3 regions of the Nocardiopsis oceanisediminis genome follow, and region 3 is predicted to be linked to each of the others. Evidence: predicted binding sites of a transcription regulator. Region 3 holds the regulator's gene; each other region holds the start of a gene.
The links. Region 3 encodes LexA, which represses DNA repair genes until DNA is damaged. Its sites were predicted from a motif close to TCGAACANNTGTTCGA; they were not measured.
Positions count from the first base shown of each region.

Region 1 (5,494 bases), 3.1 Mb from region 3:
CCTACTTCACCAGCCGCGGCATCGGGGTGGTCGACGTCAACTACAGCGGCTCCATCGGGTTCGGCCGCACCTACCGCGAGCGGCTGCACGGCATGTGGGGCGTGCTGGACGTGGAGGACGCCGAGGCGGTGGCCCGGGCGCTGGCCGCCGACGGCACCGCCGACCCGGACCGGATCGCGGTGCGCGGCGGCAGTGCGGGCGGCTTCACCACGCTGCTCGCCGCCGCGGGCGACGTCTTCGCCTGCGGGACCTCCCTGTACGGGGTGACCGATCTGCTCCGGCTGGCCGCCGAGACGCACGACTTCGAGTCCCGGTTCCTGGACTCGCTGCTCGGCCCGCTGCCCGGCTACTCCGCGACCTACCGCGAGCGCTCCCCGATCAGCAGGGCGGACCGGGTCCGGGTGCCGCTGCTGCTGCTCCAGGGCACCGAGGACCGGGTGGTACCGCGCGCCCAGGCCTCGGAGTTCGCCGCCGCGCTGGCCGAGGGCGGGGTGCGGCACGCGCTGATCGAGTTCGAGGGCGAGGGGCACGGCTTCCGCGCCGCCGAGTCGGTGCAGCGCGCCCTCGAGGCCGAGCTGGCCTTCTACGGCGAGGTCTTCGGCTTCACCCCGCCGGGGGTGCCGCCGGTGGAGCTGGTCACCGAGTACCCCGACCCCGAGCTGGAGGCCGAGCCGCTGCCGGAGCTGGACGAGGAGCCCGCCCCCGCCGCCGGGGCCCCCGGGGGGCCGGCCGCCCCCGCGGCCGGCGGAGACCCCGCCGGGCCCGCCGCTCCGGCTCCCCCCGGCCCCGAACCGATCTGGCCCGGCAGCGCCCCGAGCGGAGCGGAGCAGGGCTGAGCCCGCCGGGCGGGCGCTCAGCGGGCGGTCTCGGTGGCGCGGGACTCGCGGACGACGGTGACCCTGATCTGGCCGGGGTAGGTGAGCTCCTCCTCCACCCGTTTGGCCACGTCCCGGGCGATGACCTGGGACTGGACGTCGTCGACGTCCTCCGGCCGGACCATGATGCGCAGTTCGCGGCCGGCCTGCATGGCGAAGACCTTCTCCACGCCGGGGTTGGAGCGGGCGATCTCCTCCAGCCGCTGCAGGCGCTCCACGTAGGCCTCCAGGGACTCCCGCCGGGCGCCCGGGCGGCCGCCGCTGATCGCGTCGGCGGCCTGGGTGAGCACCGCCTCGACGGTGCGCACCTCCACCTCGTTGTGGTGCGCCTCGATCGCGTGCACCACGTCGTCGGACTCGCCGTAGCGGCGGGCGATCTCCGCGCCGATCACCGCGTGGCTGCCCTCCACCTCGTGGGTGAGCGCCTTGCCGATGTCGTGCAGCAGCGCGCCGCGCTTCACCGCGGCCGGGTCCATGCCCAGCTCGGCGGCCATCATCCCGGCCAGGTGCGCCGACTCCACCAGGTGCTCCAGCACGTTCTGGCCGTAGGAGGTGCGGTAGCGCAGCTGGCCCAGGAGGGTGACCAGTTCCGGGTGCACGTCGGCGACGCCGGTCTCCACCAGGGCGTCCTCCCCGGCCCGCACGCACAGCCGGTCCACCTCGGCCCTGCTGGCCTCGTGCACGTCCTCGATGCGCTGCGGGTGGATCCTGCCGTCCTGGACCAGCCGCTCCAGGGTGATCCGGGCGGCCTCCCGGCGCACCGGGTCGAAGCAGGAGAGCAGGACCGCCCCGGGGGTGTCGTCGATGATGAGGTTGACCCCGGTGACCGACTCGAAGGCGCGGATGTTGCGCCCCTCCCGGCCGATGATCCGGCCCTTCATGTCGTCGGAGGGCAGGTGGAACACCGAGACCACGGACTCACTGGTCTGCTCGGTGGCCAGGCGCTGCACCGCCAGCGAGATGATCTTGCGGGCCCGCTTCTCGCCGTTCCGGCGCGCCTCCGCCTCGATCTCCCGGACGGTCAGCACCGCGTCCCGCTTGGCCTGGGCCTCCGCCGCGGCGACCAGCTCGGCCCGGGCCTCCGCCGCGGTGAGCGACGCGGCGGCCTCCAGCGCGCTGACCCGTTCCTGCTCCCGGTCGGCCAGGTCCCGTTCGAGCCCGGCCAGCCGCTCCTCTCGCTCGTCCAGCCGCCGTCCGGCGTCGGTGACCCGGCGCAGTTCCCCGTCGAGCCGGTGCTCCCGCTCGTCCAGCCGGGCCTCGCGCCGCTCCACCTCCGCGCGGCGCTCCTCGATCCGCGCCCGGTCGGCGGCCCACTCCTCCTCGGCGGCGGCGCGCCGCGCCGCCAGCCGGGCGTCCAGCTCCCCGGTGCGCCGCTCGGCCTCCGCCTCGGCCTCGGCGCGGATCCGCTCGACCTGCTCCCTGGCCTCGGCGAGCTCGCGGCGGATCTCCCCGGCGCGCCGCTCCCGGGCCGCGAGCAGGACGCGGACCAGCAGGAGCAGGGTGATCGCGGCGAGGACGGCGAGCGCGACCGCTCCGGCGGCCAGCGGGCCGGTCGCAGCGCCCATGCCCTTCCCCCAACCCGTCTCCGCCGCCGGGGGCGGACCGCGCGGCGCGCGGCGCCTCCGGACCGCGGCCGCCCGGGACCGGGCGCCCCGGCGTGCTCTCCGCCGTTCCCGGTGTGCGGGTGGCCCGCTGTGGATAGGGCTACCCGAGGCGCGCGGAGTTAATACGCCTGTGCGGCGAGGTTAGGGCTCCCGTCACATGACGGGCAAGTGAGGGCCGGTGACGCACTGTGGCGGCGCCCGGAACGGCGGACCGCAGGGCAGGCTTCGACCTGGGAGAACGCCCGGCGGCGAGATAGTTGATCACTGAACGATCACGATCGGGCCGGTGCCCGGCGGTCAGCCCAGGTCCGGGTCGGGCAGCTCCAGGTCGGAGCCCTCCGCCTCCAGTTCCTCGCGGACCAGCCGGTAGGCCGTCCCGCCCGGGAAGCCCCGGCGGGCCAGCATGCCCATCACCCGGCGCACCCGGACCGCGTCGTCCTTGCCCCGGGTGGCGGCGAGCTTGCGGCGGACCAGTTCGCGGGCGGTCTGCTCCTCCCGGTCGGCGCTGAGGTCGTCCACGGCGGCCTGGACCGTCTCCGCGGCGACCCCGCGCCGGCGCAGCTCGGCGGCGAGGGCGCGGCGGCCCAGTCCCCGACCGGTGTGCCGGGACTCCACCCAGGCGGCGGCGAAGGCCTCGTCGTCGATCAGCCCCACTTCACCGAAGCGGCCCAGCACGGTCTCCGCGACGCGGTCGTCGATGCCGCGCCGCTGCAGCGCCTCGGCCAGCTGCGCGCGGGTCCGCGGTGCGGTGGCCAGCATCCGCAGGCAGACGATGCGCGCCCGGGCCTCGGGGGCGTGCTCGTGGTGCTCCCCCTCGGCGGGGGAGCCGGACTCGGAGTGCGGCTCAGGCATCCGTCGCGGCGGCGGTCTTGGCCTTGGCTCCGCGCTTGGCGGCGGCCGGGACCGCGGCGGCGGGCTCCTTCTCCTTCTCCGGTTCCTTGACCGGCTCCTTGGCCGCGGCGTCGGCGGCCGGCGAGGCGGAGTCGTCCCCCTTCATCGGGACGCCGAGCTTCTCCTTGATCTTCTTCTCGATCTCCAGCGCCATGTCGGAGTTGTCCCGCAGGAAGTTGCGGGCGTTCTCCTTGCCCTGGCCCAGCTGGGTGCCCTCGTAGGTGTACCAGGCGCCGGACTTGCGCACGATGCCGTTCTCCACGCCGAGGTCGATCAGGCCGCCCTCGCGGGAGATGCCGACGCCGTACAGGATGTCGAACTCGGCCTGCTTGAACGGCGGGGCGGTCTTGTTCTTCACGACCTTGACCCGGGTCCGGTTGCCGACCGCGTCGGTGCCGTCCTTGAGCGTCTCGATCCGGCGGACGTCCAGCCGGACCGAGGAGTAGAACTTCAGCGCCCGGCCACCGGTGGTGGTCTCCGGGGAGCCGAACATCACGCCGACCTTCTCCCGGAGCTGGTTGATGAAGATCGCGGTGGTGTTGGTCTGGTGCAGCGCGCCGGCGATCTTGCGCAGCGCCTGGGACATCAGGCGGGCCTGCAGGCCGACGTGGCTGTCGCCCATCTCGCCCTCGATCTCGGCCCGCGGCACCAGGGCCGCGACCGAGTCGACCACCAGGATGGAGACCGCGCCGGAGCGGATCAGCATGTCGGCGATCTCCAGCGCCTGCTCGCCGGTGTCCGGCTGGGAGAGCAGGAGGTCGTCGGTGTTCACGCCGATCTTCTTGGCGTACTCGGGGTCCAGGGCGTGCTCGGCGTCGATGAAGGCGGCGATGCCGCCCTCGCGCTGGGCGTTGGCGACCGCGTGCAGCGCGACGGTGGTCTTACCGCTGCTCTCCGGGCCGTAGACCTCGACGATGCGGCCCCGCGGGATGCCCCCGATGCCCAGGGCGACGTCCAACGCGATGGCACCGGTCGGAATGGACTGGATCGGCGGGCGGTCGTCATCGCCGAGGCGCATGACGGACCCCTTGCCGAACTGGCGCTCGATCTGCGCGAGCGCGGTCTCGAGAGCCTTGTCTCTGTCAGCAGCTGCCACGGGGAACCCCTGTTGGGTCGGTGTCTTCTTCTTCATCTCGGAAGTGACGCTACGCCCTCGCCGTGACATTTCACGACGGCTTCCGCCACCTGTGGACGGCCGGGGGCGCGGCGTCGGACGTATGCGCGCCGCGTGTCTTCGACCACTCTCGCGGGCCCCGGTGTCACCGACAAGCCTACCCGAACTTCTGTTCGATTACCGGCACCTCCGCACGATCGGCGCGCCCCCGGCCGCTACCGGACCGCCTCCGGCAGGTCGAAGGTCTCGCAGACGCGGCGCCACACCTCTTTGGCGGCGATCCCGTCGGCGAGCGCCTGGCGGACCGTCCGCGACCCCAGCCCGTCGATCACGTAGTCCTGGGCCAGGCTCTCCGCGTAGGCCTCGCCGAACTGCTCGTACATCCGCTCCCAGAAAAGTGTCAGTCTCATCGCCTCCAGTATCGGCCCCGCCGGGCGCGGCCGGGGCCGGTGCGGACCCGCAGCACCGGGGCGATCAGCAGGAACACCGGGGCGGCCAGCGCGAACAGCACCCCCGGGCCGGCCGCCTGGGAGCCCAGCCCGTAGCCGGCGCAGGCCAGGACCGCCACCGCCTCGGCGCCCAGCCCGCCGAGCGACAGCACGGTGGCGCGCGCCGGGCCGGCCACCGCGTCCTGCACCCGGGTCTCGGCGGCCACCGAGGCCCACTCGAACGCGCCGAAGGCCGCGCCGACCAGCACCATCCCCACCGGGTGCCCGATCAGGGCGCCCGCCGCCAGCAGGACCGCGGCCGCGGCGAGCACCGGCGCCGCCCGGCGGGCGCCCCGCCCGGCCGCCCACTCCCCCGCGGCGGCCAGCACCGCGGCCGGGACCAGCAGCAGCGGGACGGCCGCCGGGCCGGCGGCCAGCGAGGCGGCGAGCAGCGGCAGGAACTCGTCCAGCGCGGTCGCGCCCATCAGCACCGCCATCGCGAGCAGCCCGGTGCGCACCGCCGCCGAGCGGCGCGCCTCGCCCAGCGCGGCGCCGAGCACCGCCGCGTACCGCCGCCGCCAG
Region 1 is NZ_JAFMZJ010000001.1:5,424,776-5,430,269, forward strand. Features, by position in the region: gene J0910_RS23665 (S9 family peptidase) at 1-836, shown strand, start outside; gene rny (ribonuclease Y) at 854-2,440, opposite strand; gene J0910_RS23675 (regulatory protein RecX) at 2,777-3,331, opposite strand; gene recA (recombinase RecA) at 3,324-4,466, opposite strand; gene J0910_RS23685 (DUF3046 domain-containing protein) at 4,700-4,894, opposite strand; gene J0910_RS23690 (MFS transporter) at 4,891-5,494, opposite strand, start outside.
Region 1: the regulator LexA is predicted to act here: its motif matches at 4,646-4,661, upstream of recA (recombinase RecA).

Region 2 (5,494 bases), 130 kb from region 3:
GCGGGCTCGCTCCCCGGTCACAGTGGCGGGTCCGCCCCGGTCTCGCACCGGGTTCCTGCCGTCCGCACCGCCCCCCAGATTCTCATACCGGCGCGGACCGGCCGATTCCGGCCGCCGGTCACCGGGGAGGGGCCTCGTGGGCCGCGCACCCCCGGGCGTACATTCATCCCTGCGAGCTCCCCCGATCAGGAAAGACCCCCCATGAGCCTCTTCCCCGTACTCTTCATCGCGCTGGCGGTGGTGATGATCGTTCTGGTGATCGTCGGCGTCTTGATGGACGCGCGGTCATCGCGGCGGCCGACCGGGCGGCCGCGGCGCACCCGGTACGGCGGCGACGGAGGAGGCGGCGCCTACACCGCCGGCGACGACCGGTCGGACCGCGGCGGTGCGTCCGGCGGCGACGGCGGCGGGTGGGGCGGCCTGTTCGGCGGCGACGGAGGCGGAGGCGACGGGGGCAGCGGGGGCGGCGGAGGCGACGGGGGTGGCGGCGGCGGAGACTGACCGGCCCTTCCGCCGGACTGAAACGCGTTCTACCATGCGCGGCAGGCCCGCACACCGAGGGGAGCCGCCATGGCGACGGACATGCGGATCGGCCTGGCCCTGGGCTACTGGGGCGCCGGAGCCGACGACGCGACCGAGGCGGTCCGCGCGGCGGAAGCGCTCGGCTACGACTCGGTGTGGACCGCAGAGGCCTACGGCTCCGACGCCTTCACCCCGCTGACCTGGTACGGGGCCCGGACCGAGCGGATCGGGCTGGGCACCGCCATCGCGCAGATCTCGGCGCGCACCCCGGTGGCCACCGCCATGCACGCGCTCACCCTGGACCACCTGTCCGGCGGGCGGCTGCGGCTGGGCATCGGGGTGTCCGGGCCGCAGGTGGTGGAGGGGTGGTACGGCCGCCCGTTCCCGCGCCCGCTGCAGCGCACCCGGGAGTACCTGGACATCATGCGGCAGGTGTGGCGCAGGGAGGCCCCCGTGGCCAGCGCCGGCCCGCACTACCCGCTGCCGCTGCCCGGCGGCTCCGGGCTGGGCCGGCCGCTGAAGTCGATCACCCGGCCGCTCCGCCCGGACATCCCGGTCTACCTGGGCGCGGAGGGGCCGCGGAACGTGGCGCTGGCCGCGGAGGCCGCCGACGGCTGGGTGCCGATGTTCTACCACCCCGGGATCAGCCCGGGGCTGTACGCCGACGCGCTGGCCGGCGCCCCCGAGGGGTTCGACATCGCCTGCACGGTGAGCGTGCTGCACGCCCGGGACACCGCCGCCGCGCTGCGCGCCGCCAAGGCCCCGATCGCCTTCTACATCGGCGGCATGGGGGCCCGGAGCAGCAACTTCCACCTCGACGTGTTCGTCCGGATGGGGTTCGAGGAGGAGGCGCACAAGGTCCAGGAGCTCTTCCTCGCCGGGCGCCGGGCCGAGGCGGTCGAGGCGGTGCCGGACGAGCTCGCCGACGGCCTCACCCTGGCCGGCCCGCTCCCCCGGATCGCCGAGCGGCTGGCCGCCTGGCGCGCCTCCCCGGTCGGCACGCTGCTGGTGGCGGGGGTGCGCGACGAGCCCACCCTGCGCGCCCTGCGGGACATGGTGCTCGGCTGAGCGCGGCGGGGCCCCGCCGCGCGCCCGCCCGGTGCCCGCACCCTCACTCCACCACCCGGGCCAGGGTCCACTCGTCGCCCAGGGACTCGTAGCGGAGCTCGAAGACCCCGGGGGCGCGGTCCGATCCCGCCTCGACCCGCCAGTGGCGGCGCTGCGGGACGCCGCGGCCGCCCGCGGCCGCGGCGTGGTCGGCCCGGAGCGTCACCCAGTGGTCGATCACCCGGCGCACCGCGTAGACCCGCCCGTTCCAGGTGAAGCGCACCGGTCTGCCGCCCTCCTCGACGACATCGATCCGGACACCGTACACAGCGGACACCGCCATCCTCCTCACGTACCTGTACACGACGACGGGCAGGCCTGCGGGGAAGGGCAGGCGTTCGAACACGTGTTCCCATGGTAGCGGACCGTGGCCGATCCCGGATGCCGGGCCGGGCGCCTCATCGGTACTCTGTGACGGCGAATCGCGCGATCCACGAAGGACTTCGACACTGTGACGTCAAACGGGCACGACAGCGCCAGACCCCTCCGCACCGGCGACCCCCGCGAGCTCGGCGACTACCGGATCATCGGCCGGCTGGGCCGGGGCGGCATGGGCACGGTCTACCTCGCGCAGAACCCCTCGGGGCAGAAGGTCGCGGTGAAGCTGATCCACCCCGACCTCGCCGACGACGAGGCCTTCCGGCGCCGCTTCGCCCGGGAGGTCTCCTCCGCCCGCAGTGTCGCCCGGTTCTCCACCGCCGGAGTGCTCGACGCCCGCCTGGAGGGCGAGCCGCTCTTCATCGTCTCCGAATACGTCTCCGGCCCCAACCTGGCCGAGGCCATCGACGCCGACGGACCGATGGCCGGCGGCACCCTGGACGGCCTGGCCATGGGGGTCGCCGCGGCGCTCACCGCGATCCACGGCGCCGGCGTCATCCACCGCGACCTCAAGCCCGCCAACGTGCTGCTCTCCACGGTCGGCCCCAAGGTGATCGACTTCGGCATCGCGCGGGCCATGGAGGACGACGGCGCGGTGACCCGCTCCAGCCAGCTCATGGGCACCCCGGCCTACCTCGCCCCGGAGCTGATCGAGGGCAAGGACATCACCCCGGCCTCCGACATCTTCTCCTGGGGCTGCCTGGTCGCCTTCGCCGGCACCGGCCGGACCCCGTTCGACGGGCCCTCGGTCCCGGCGGTGCTGCACCAGATCGCCTCGATGGCGCCGAACCTGGAGGGGCTGGACCCCTCGCTCAAGGAGCTGGTCGAGCGGGCGCTGGACAAGGACCCGGCCGGCCGGCCCACCGCCCAGCAGCTGCTCAACCGGCTGGTCGGGCAGGAGAACCCGAGCGACTCGGTGGTGGACCGGACCGTGGTCCGCTCCTGGACGCCGCCGTCCACCCCGCGGCCGGTGGGGACCGCGGCGGCGCTGCCGCCCCCGCCCGGCGAGGGCGGCACTCCGGCCGCCGGCACCCCGGGGGCCACCACCGACCTGGGCTCGGTGCCGACCGCCGCCATGGGGGCCGAGCCCGCCGCGGCGGTCCCGCCGCAGGAGTCGCCGGGCGCCCCGCCCACCCGCCCCTACGCCCCGCCGCAGGGCCAGGTGCCGTCCGGCCCGCAGCCGGGCGGCTACGGCGTCCCCGCGCAGCAGCCCGGACCGTACGGCCCGATGGGCGGCCCGCAGCCCGGCCACGGCCCCGGCCTCCCCCCGTCCGGTCCGCAGCCGGGCTTCGCCCCGGGCCGCCCCTCGCCCCCGTACGGGCAGCCCGCGCAGTTCGGCGCCGGCCCCGGCGGGCCGGGGGGGCCGGACGGCCCCGGCGCGCCTCCCGGCCCGGTCCCGCCGGGCGCCCCCGGCGGGAAGAAGCGGCCGGGCCGGCGCACGCTGCTCATCGGCGGCGCCGCGGGCCTGGTCCTGGTGCTGGCCGGAGCGACCGCGCTCTACCTGACCGCCGACCCGGAGTTCCCCTCCGAGGCCGACGTGATCTACCAGGAGGACTTCGACAGCGGCGCCACGACGTGGACCGACGAGTACAGCCCGGAGTTCGAGGAGGACAGCGACTTCGGCCACATCGACAAGCAGTTCGCCGTCCGCGCCACCGAGGACGAGCCGTCCATGCAGGCCTGGGCCCCCTACAGCGGGGAGCGCCCGGTCCACCTGGGCATGAGCGTCGGCCTGAGCTGGCAGAGCGGACCGGACTACGCACAGGCCGGCATGTTCTGCTTCGGCTACGACGCCGCGGAGGACGACTACGAGGACGACTACCGCCAGTACGAGGTCCTGGTCCGCAAGGACGGCGGCGAGCTGCTCATCCGGCGCAACGACGGGACCGACGGGTCGGGGACGCTGTTCAAGACCTCCGAGGTGCCCGGCTTCGACACCGGGAAGGAGGCCGTCAACCGGCTCCAGGTCACCTGCGACCGCGACCTGCCCGACCCCGAGGCCGACCCGGAGGACGGCACGATCACCGTCCGCGCCTGGGTGAACGACGAGTACGTCGGCGAGGCCGAGGACACCACCCCCATCCTGGGGACCGGCGCCGGGGTGGCGGTTCAGCGCACCGGCGGGGGCAGCGGCGGCGACGCCATCGCCTACTACGACGACATCGAGTTCACCGAGACGGCGCCGTCCACCGAGGCGACGCCCTCCGAGTCGCCCTCCGACGACGAGTAGACCACCGCCGGGGAACGGGCCTCCGCACCGCCTTCCGGGCGGCCGGGGCCCGGCCGGGAAGGGAGACGGCATGCGCGCGATCACCATCGAGGAACCGGGCGGGCCGGAGGCGCTCCGGCTCACCGAGGCCGACCCGCCCGAGCCGGGCCCCGGCGAGGTCGCCGTGGACGTGGCGGCGGCCGGCGTCAACTTCATCGACATCTACCAGCGCAGCGGCCTGTACCCGATGCCGATGCCGCTGGTCCCCGGCGTGGAGGCGGCGGGCACCGTCGCCGCCCTCGGCGCGGGCGTCACCGGCCTGGCGGTGGGGCAGCCGGTCGGCTGGACCGGGGAGCCCGGCGGCTACGCCGAGCGGGCGGTGGTCCGCGCCGACCGGGTGGTGCCGGTCCCCGAGGGGGTCGGCGCCGAGCAGGCCGCGGCCGTGCTGCTGCAGGGCATGACCGCGCACTACCTGACGCACTCCACCTACCCGGTCCGCGAGGGCGACACGGTGCTGGTGCACGCCGCGGCCGGCGGCACCGGCCTGCTGCTGGTGCAGATGGCCAAGCTCCGCGGGGCCCGGGTGATCGGCACCGTCTCCACCCCGGCCAAGGAGGAGCTGGCCCGCGCGGCCGGGGCCGACGAGGTCGTCCGGTACGGCGAGCCGGGCGCCGACGTGGCGGCGGCGGTGCGCGGGATGACCGGCGGGGCCGGGGTGCCGGTGGTCTACGACGGGGTGGGCGCCTCGACCTTCGAGGCCAGCCTGGGCGCGCTGCGCCGGCGCGGCATGCTGGTGCTGTTCGGCCAGTCCAGCGGCCCGGTCCCGGCGTTCGACCCGCAGCGGCTGAACGGGGCGGGCGCGCTCTTCCTCACCCGGCCCTCGCTGGCGCACTACACCGCGGACCGCGCCGAGCTGCTGGACCGGGCCGCCGCCGTGTTCGGCATGGTCGGCCGGGGCGACCTGGACGTGCGCATCGGCGGCCGCTATCCGCTGGCCGAGGCGGCCCGCGCCCAGCAGGACCTCGCCTCCCGCCGCACCACCGGCAAGCTGGTGCTGCGCACCCGGGACTGACCCGGGCCCGGGGCCGCGCGGGCGCCCGCGCGGCCCCGGGCGGCGTCACTGCCCGGTGCGCCCCTGCTCGGGGACGGCTCCGCCGGCCGCCGCGGCCTCGGCCGCCTGGCGGGCGTTCTCCACCGCGGCGGCCGCGCTCTCCGCGGCCTGCTCGGCGGCGTCCCGCGCCCCGTCGTCGCCGGAGGTGAGCTCGGGGGTGCCGGTCC
Region 2 is NZ_JAFMZJ010000001.1:2,174,790-2,180,283, reverse strand. Features, by position in the region: cobalamin riboswitch at 1-58, opposite strand, end outside; gene J0910_RS09805 (hypothetical protein) at 202-501, shown strand; gene J0910_RS09800 (LLM class F420-dependent oxidoreductase) at 571-1,590, shown strand; gene J0910_RS09795 (DUF6504 family protein) at 1,634-1,912, opposite strand; gene J0910_RS09790 (serine/threonine-protein kinase) at 2,081-4,237, shown strand; gene J0910_RS09785 (quinone oxidoreductase family protein) at 4,308-5,288, shown strand; gene J0910_RS09780 (SPFH domain-containing protein) at 5,334-5,494, opposite strand, start outside.
Region 2: the regulator LexA is predicted to act here: its motif matches at 1,968-1,983, upstream of J0910_RS09795 (DUF6504 family protein).

Region 3 (5,494 bases):
CCCCGCGCCGGGTGCGCTGGGCGGCCGCCGCCGCTGCCGCGGCCCTGCTGGTCGTCGCGGTGTCGGTCACCGCCGTGCTCTGGGCGGAGGGCGGCGGCCCCTCCGCCGAGGCGGGCCCGGACGACCTGTTCCGGGCCGCGCCGGAGTGCGGCGAGGTCCCCGCCGGGGTCCTCGGCGAGGCGCTCGGCGAGGCCGCGCTGGACGCGGCCGAGCGCGGCCTGCTGGAGGACTCCGACGGAGCGGTGTGCACCTGGACCTCGGTCGGGACCGGGGACGGCGGCCTACCGCCCCGCGTGCTCCGGGTCGACTTCCGGGCGCTCTTCACCGACCGGTCCGGCGAGGTGTCCGGGGCGGAGGCGGCGGGGGAGGCGCTGGCCGCCCTGGAGCCGATCCAGCGCGGCGTCTCGGCCGTCCCGGCGCTGGGCGAGGACGCGCGGGCCTGGCGGTCCACCCCGGCCGGCGACTCCGCCGAGGTCGCCTTCCGCAAGGACAACCTGCTGGTCCGGGTCTCCTACGGGGGAGCGGAGAAGGCCGGCGGCCCGCCGCTGGGCTACCGGGACGCGCGCGGTGCCGCGATCGCCGCGGCGGAGGGCGTCGAAGCGGCGATCTGACGGTCTCCGCGGAGCCCGCCCCGCTTGTACGGTTGTCGTACACGATGACCTGACCGATGAGCCAGCCGGGAGGCGCCCATGTCCGAGCAGCCGGACGGGACCGGGCCGCGGAACGGCCCGCCCGCCTCCGACGCGGAGGACGGCGCCGTCGCTCCGCCGCAGAGCGGGCCGCCCCGGTCCGCGCCGGGCGGGGAGGCGACCGGAGCGGACGCCCCCGCCCCGGCGGGCCGCGGTCCGGTACAGGACGCTCCGGAGCAGGGCGGGAACGCCCCTGCTCCGCTCGGCGGCGGCCCGGAGCAGGACGCTCCGGAGCAGGGCGGGGAGCCCCCCGTCCCGGCCGGCGGCCCGGAGCAGGGCGGTCGGCCTCCGGAGCCCGCCGGGCCTCCCGGTGCGCCCGCCCGGCCGGACCGGGGCGGGGCCCCGGCCGCTCCGGACGGCCCGCCGGCCCCGGGCGGGGCCCCCGGAGCGCCGCCGCGCGCCCAGGGGGCGCCGGAGGCCCCGGCACCGCCCGACGGGCCGGGCGCGGTCCGCACCGGAGCGCTTCCGGCGGCGCCGGCCGCAGGTGCGCCGGAGAACCCCGCCCCGGGTGCCCCCGCCGGTCCGGGGGGCGCCGCACCGCCCCCGCAGGGGCCTCCCGCTCCCGGTCCGCACGGGGCCCAGGGGGAGCAGGGGCCGCCCTCCGGTCCGCCGCCGCAGGGGCCGCCGGGCGCCGGTCCGTCCCCGGAGGCGCCGCGCGCCAACCGGGGGTGCGCCACCGCCGCCGTCACCGCGCTGGCTCTGGGCGGCCTGGCGCTGCTCGGTGCCGGGGTGTGGGCCGTGGTGGGCGTGCTGGGCCTGGACGGCTTCGAGAAGGTCCCCGAGTGCCCGGTCGTCGAGGGGGAGACCCTGGACGGGCTGGTCCCCGACGCCGAGGTCGAGGTCGACGGCCCCATCGACGGCCTGGAGCGGGAGGGCCGCGAGGGCACGGAGTGCCGCTGGGCGAGCGGCGAGGACTCCGCGCACACGCCCTCCGCGGTGCGCGTGGTCATGGTGCGCACCGGAACCCAGGGCGGCTCCGCCGGCGAGGAGGCCGCCGCGGAGCTGCTGAACGGCGCCTCGCAGCGGCACGAGCGCACCGCGCTCTCCGGGCTCGGCGACGAGGCCTACTCCTGGTACGACGCCGAGGTCGCCCCGCTCGGCTGGGGCTGCGTCGGCGTGCGCACCGCCAACCTCTACGTCGAGACCTGCTACTCCTCCGCCGCCGACTACGGGCGCACCGAGCCGATCCCCGACGCCGACATGGTGGACGGCGCCAAGCGCCTGGCCGCCGAGGCGATCACCGGCATCGAGGAGAGCAGGGGCTGACCCCCGGGGCGCCCGGGGTCACCCGCGGCGTGACGGAGCGTGCCGCTCCGGGGCTCCGCCGCCGGCCCCCGGCCGCCGCCCGGTCACAGCGCGCCGTCGAGGAAGTCCTCCAGGGCCGGGGCCGCGTCGGGGGAGAAGCGGCGGCCGGCGTCGGCGGCGACCGCGCCCGGGGCGGGGTCGTACATCCGGAAGACGTGGTCGGCGCCCTCCAGGTCGACCCGGGTCGCGTCGGGCAGCCCGCCGGTGAGCCGGTCCACCTCGGCCTCGGTGACCTGGGTGTCCTCGGTGCCCCACAGCACCAGTGCGGGGGTTCCGCCGGGGAGGCCCCGGGCCAGGTCGAGCGGGTCGAGCGCGTCGATCTCGCGGAGGAACGGCTCGTTCTGCGGGCCGAACAGCGACTCCAGCTCGGGGGAGAGGTCCTCGGGCAGGGGGTCGCCCGCGCGCAGCCGCGCGATGGAGGTGCGCACGTCGGAGAGGAGGGCGGTGACGTCCGCCTCGGAGGCGCCGGAGGCCTCCGCGCTGCGCATCTGCTCGGTCAGCTGGCGGTCGATCAGGTCCAGGTACCGGGTGCCGGGCGGGGCGGCCAGCACGAGCGCGGCCGGCGGGTGCCCGTGGACGGCCTCCGGCGCGCGCAGCGCGAACAGCGCGCCCTCGCTGTGGCCCAGCACCAGCAGGCGCGAGGGGTCCACCTCGGGCTGGGAGGCCAGCTCGGCGTAGGCGTTCACCATCTCCCGCTCGAAGACGTCGTAGTCGACCGGCTCGTCGGCGTCGCGGGAGCCCGTCCCGGTCTCGCCGCTGCCCAGCTTGTCGTAGCGGAGCGAGGCGACCCCGGCGTCGGCGAGCACCCGGGCGAAGTTGAGGTTGGTCTCCGCGCCCGGCCGGCCGGGGTTGTTGCCGTCGCGGTCGGTGGGGCCGCTGCCGGAGACGATCAGCGCGGCCGGCACCTTCCCCCCGTCGGCCCCGGGCGGCAGTGCGAAGGTGCCGAACAGGGTGTCCGGGCCGCTGCCGAAGCGGACGTCCCGCTCGACCGGTGCGACGCCGGGCGGGGCGGCCTGCTCCGCGCCGGTCCCGCCGGGGACGCAGCCCGCGGCCAGCAGCGCGGCCGCGGCGGCGGCCGCGATGCGCGGCGGGGTCCGGCGGGCGCCCCGGTGCGGCGGGCGCGGTCGGGAGGGGAGGAGCGGCGGCCAAGGCATGCCCCTACCGTACGGGGCTCCGGGGGAGCGGCGTACGGCGGAGGCCCGGCGGCCCCGCCGTCCGGCGCGCATCGCGCGGGGCCGCCCCGGAGGTCACCGCGGGGTGACGGAAGGGGAACGATCCCGCGGCCGGAGGCGGAAGGTCACGGGGGCGTTCCGAAGCGAGGCGAAGTCGTTACCGCGGCCGCTACATGCGGCGCATCACCGCGACGACCTTGCCGAGGATGGTGGCCTCGTCGCCGTCGATCGGCTCGTAGGCGTCGTTGCGGGGCAGCAGCAGGACGTGGTCGCCGTCGCGCTTGAACACCTTCACGGTGGCCTCGTCGCCGAGCAGGGCGGCCACGATGTCGCCGTTGTTGGCGTCCGGCTGCTGGCGGACGACGACCAGGTCGCCGTCGGTGATGGCGGCGTCGGTCATGGAGTCGCCGACCACGGTGAGCATGAACAGCCGGCCCTCGCCGACGATCTGCTTGGGCAGGGTCAGGACGTCCTCGATGGACTCCTCGGCCAGGATCGGGCCGCCGGCCGCGATCCGGCCCACCACCGGGACGTGCGCGGCGCGCCCCTCCGGGGCCTGCGGCTCGCCCTCCAGCTCGTCCCAGGAGCGCACCGTGGCCTGGCCCGGAATGCGAATTTCCACCGCTCGTGGGCGATTCTGATCGCGGTGAAGATAGCCCTTGCGTTGCAAGACCTTCAGTTGGTGCGCGACACTGGACGGGCTCGACAGGCCCACGGCGTCCCCGATCTCCCGGATGGACGGCGGGTAACCGCGCTGCCGTACGTAGCGGTGGATGCAGTTCAGTACGCTCTGCTGGCGAGCCGTGAGTTTCGGTGCGCCGCTCTGCGTCGCCGCCCCCGCACGCGCGCCCTCCGGCGCCGGGGAGGCGGGGCGCGGGTCGGTGGAGCCGGGCCCGCCCGCGTGAGGTTCCTGCGTTCCGTGGTTCTCCTCCGGCACGGCCGGCCTCCTCGGCGGTGATCTCGCGGTCGTCGCGCGTATGGGCTGTCGGGAGCGTCGAAACCCTCGACCGATGGTGCGGCGGCACCGACCGTGACCGCCCCGCTCGCGGGCCGCGCCGGTGTCGAGGTAAAGCACGTCCAACGTTACTGCCTGCACATAGCGATATCAAACAAACGTTCGAGATGGTGATGAAAAAATCGCCCGGATACGGTATTAGTCGAACATCAGTTCGATCAGACTGGTGTTCGAAGGGGGCGTCCATGTCCGAAACCGCGCCCGTCCCGCCGGGGGCGCCCGGTGCCGTTCCGCAGATCCCCCGTCCCCGGAGGCCCGCCTCCCCCGGCCCCGCCCTGTACGACTGGGCGGTCGAGATCCCCGAGTGGCACCGCTCCCCGGCGGGTCCGCCCGCCCTGGCCGGGCTGCCCGAGCTGCTGGCCGTCCCCGGCGGGGCGGACGGCGTCCGGGTCCGGCTCACCGCGCGCGGCCGCGTGGTCCTGGTCTCCCTGCTGTGCGCGGTGGCCACCGGTGTGCTGTCGCTGCTGTTCATGACCTCCGCGGCCGCGGGCGCCTCGGGGGCCGGGGCGGCGGCCGGCGCCTTCTTCGGGGCGGCTCCCCCGACGGTGGTCGTCCGGGACGGCGATACGCTTTGGGAGATCGCCGAGCGGGTGCGCCCCGGCGATGACGCGCGGCGCACCGTGCACGAGATCGTCGAGCTCAACGGCCTGCCCGGAACCGAGCTGGAACCCGGTCAGAGGCTGCGGATCCCCGGGGGCTGACCCCACTCCGCGCGCGGGTGTCCATCGTCACGGCGGCGGCCCGCGCCCCGGTGCGACACGCCGGGGCGCGGGCGCTCCCGTCCGGGCTGACCTGCGAAGCCGCCCGGACGCCGCGCGGGGGCTTGCGGTCCTGACCTGCGGCCTCATAGGTTGACCACAAGATCTTGTGCTCGCCTTGGTATGAGTGACCCATAAGTTGTGCTTTAGTGGGTGCAGATCTTCATGGGGCCGTCCGGTGCGCGGACGACGCCGGCGGCCCGGGCGAAACAGTGAGCGGACTCCGCCGCGCACGTCGCGGCGGGAGCCGGCGCGGAAGGGCCGCGGGGCGCAGGGAGGCGTTTCGGCATGCACTGTCCGTTCTGCCGTCATCCGGACAGCCGGGTGATCGACAGCCGGTCCACCGACGACGGCGCGGCGATCCGCCGGCGCCGCTCCTGCCCGGAGTGCGGGCGGCGGTTCACCACGCAGGAGACGGTCCTGCTGATGGTGCAGAAGCGCTCGGGCGTCACCGAGCCCTTCTCCCGGGCCAAGATCGTCGCCGGCGTCCGCCGCGCCTGCCAGGGCCGCCCGGTCACCGAGGACGCGCTGGCCGTGCTGGGCCAGCGGGTGGAG
Region 3 is NZ_JAFMZJ010000001.1:2,308,838-2,314,331, forward strand. Features, by position in the region: gene J0910_RS10345 (hypothetical protein) at 1-611, shown strand, start outside; gene J0910_RS10350 (hypothetical protein) at 690-1,955, shown strand; gene J0910_RS10355 (alpha/beta hydrolase family protein) at 2,039-3,148, opposite strand; gene lexA (transcriptional repressor LexA) at 3,336-4,103, opposite strand; gene J0910_RS10365 (LysM peptidoglycan-binding domain-containing protein) at 4,367-4,882, shown strand; gene nrdR (transcriptional regulator NrdR) at 5,228-5,494, shown strand, end outside.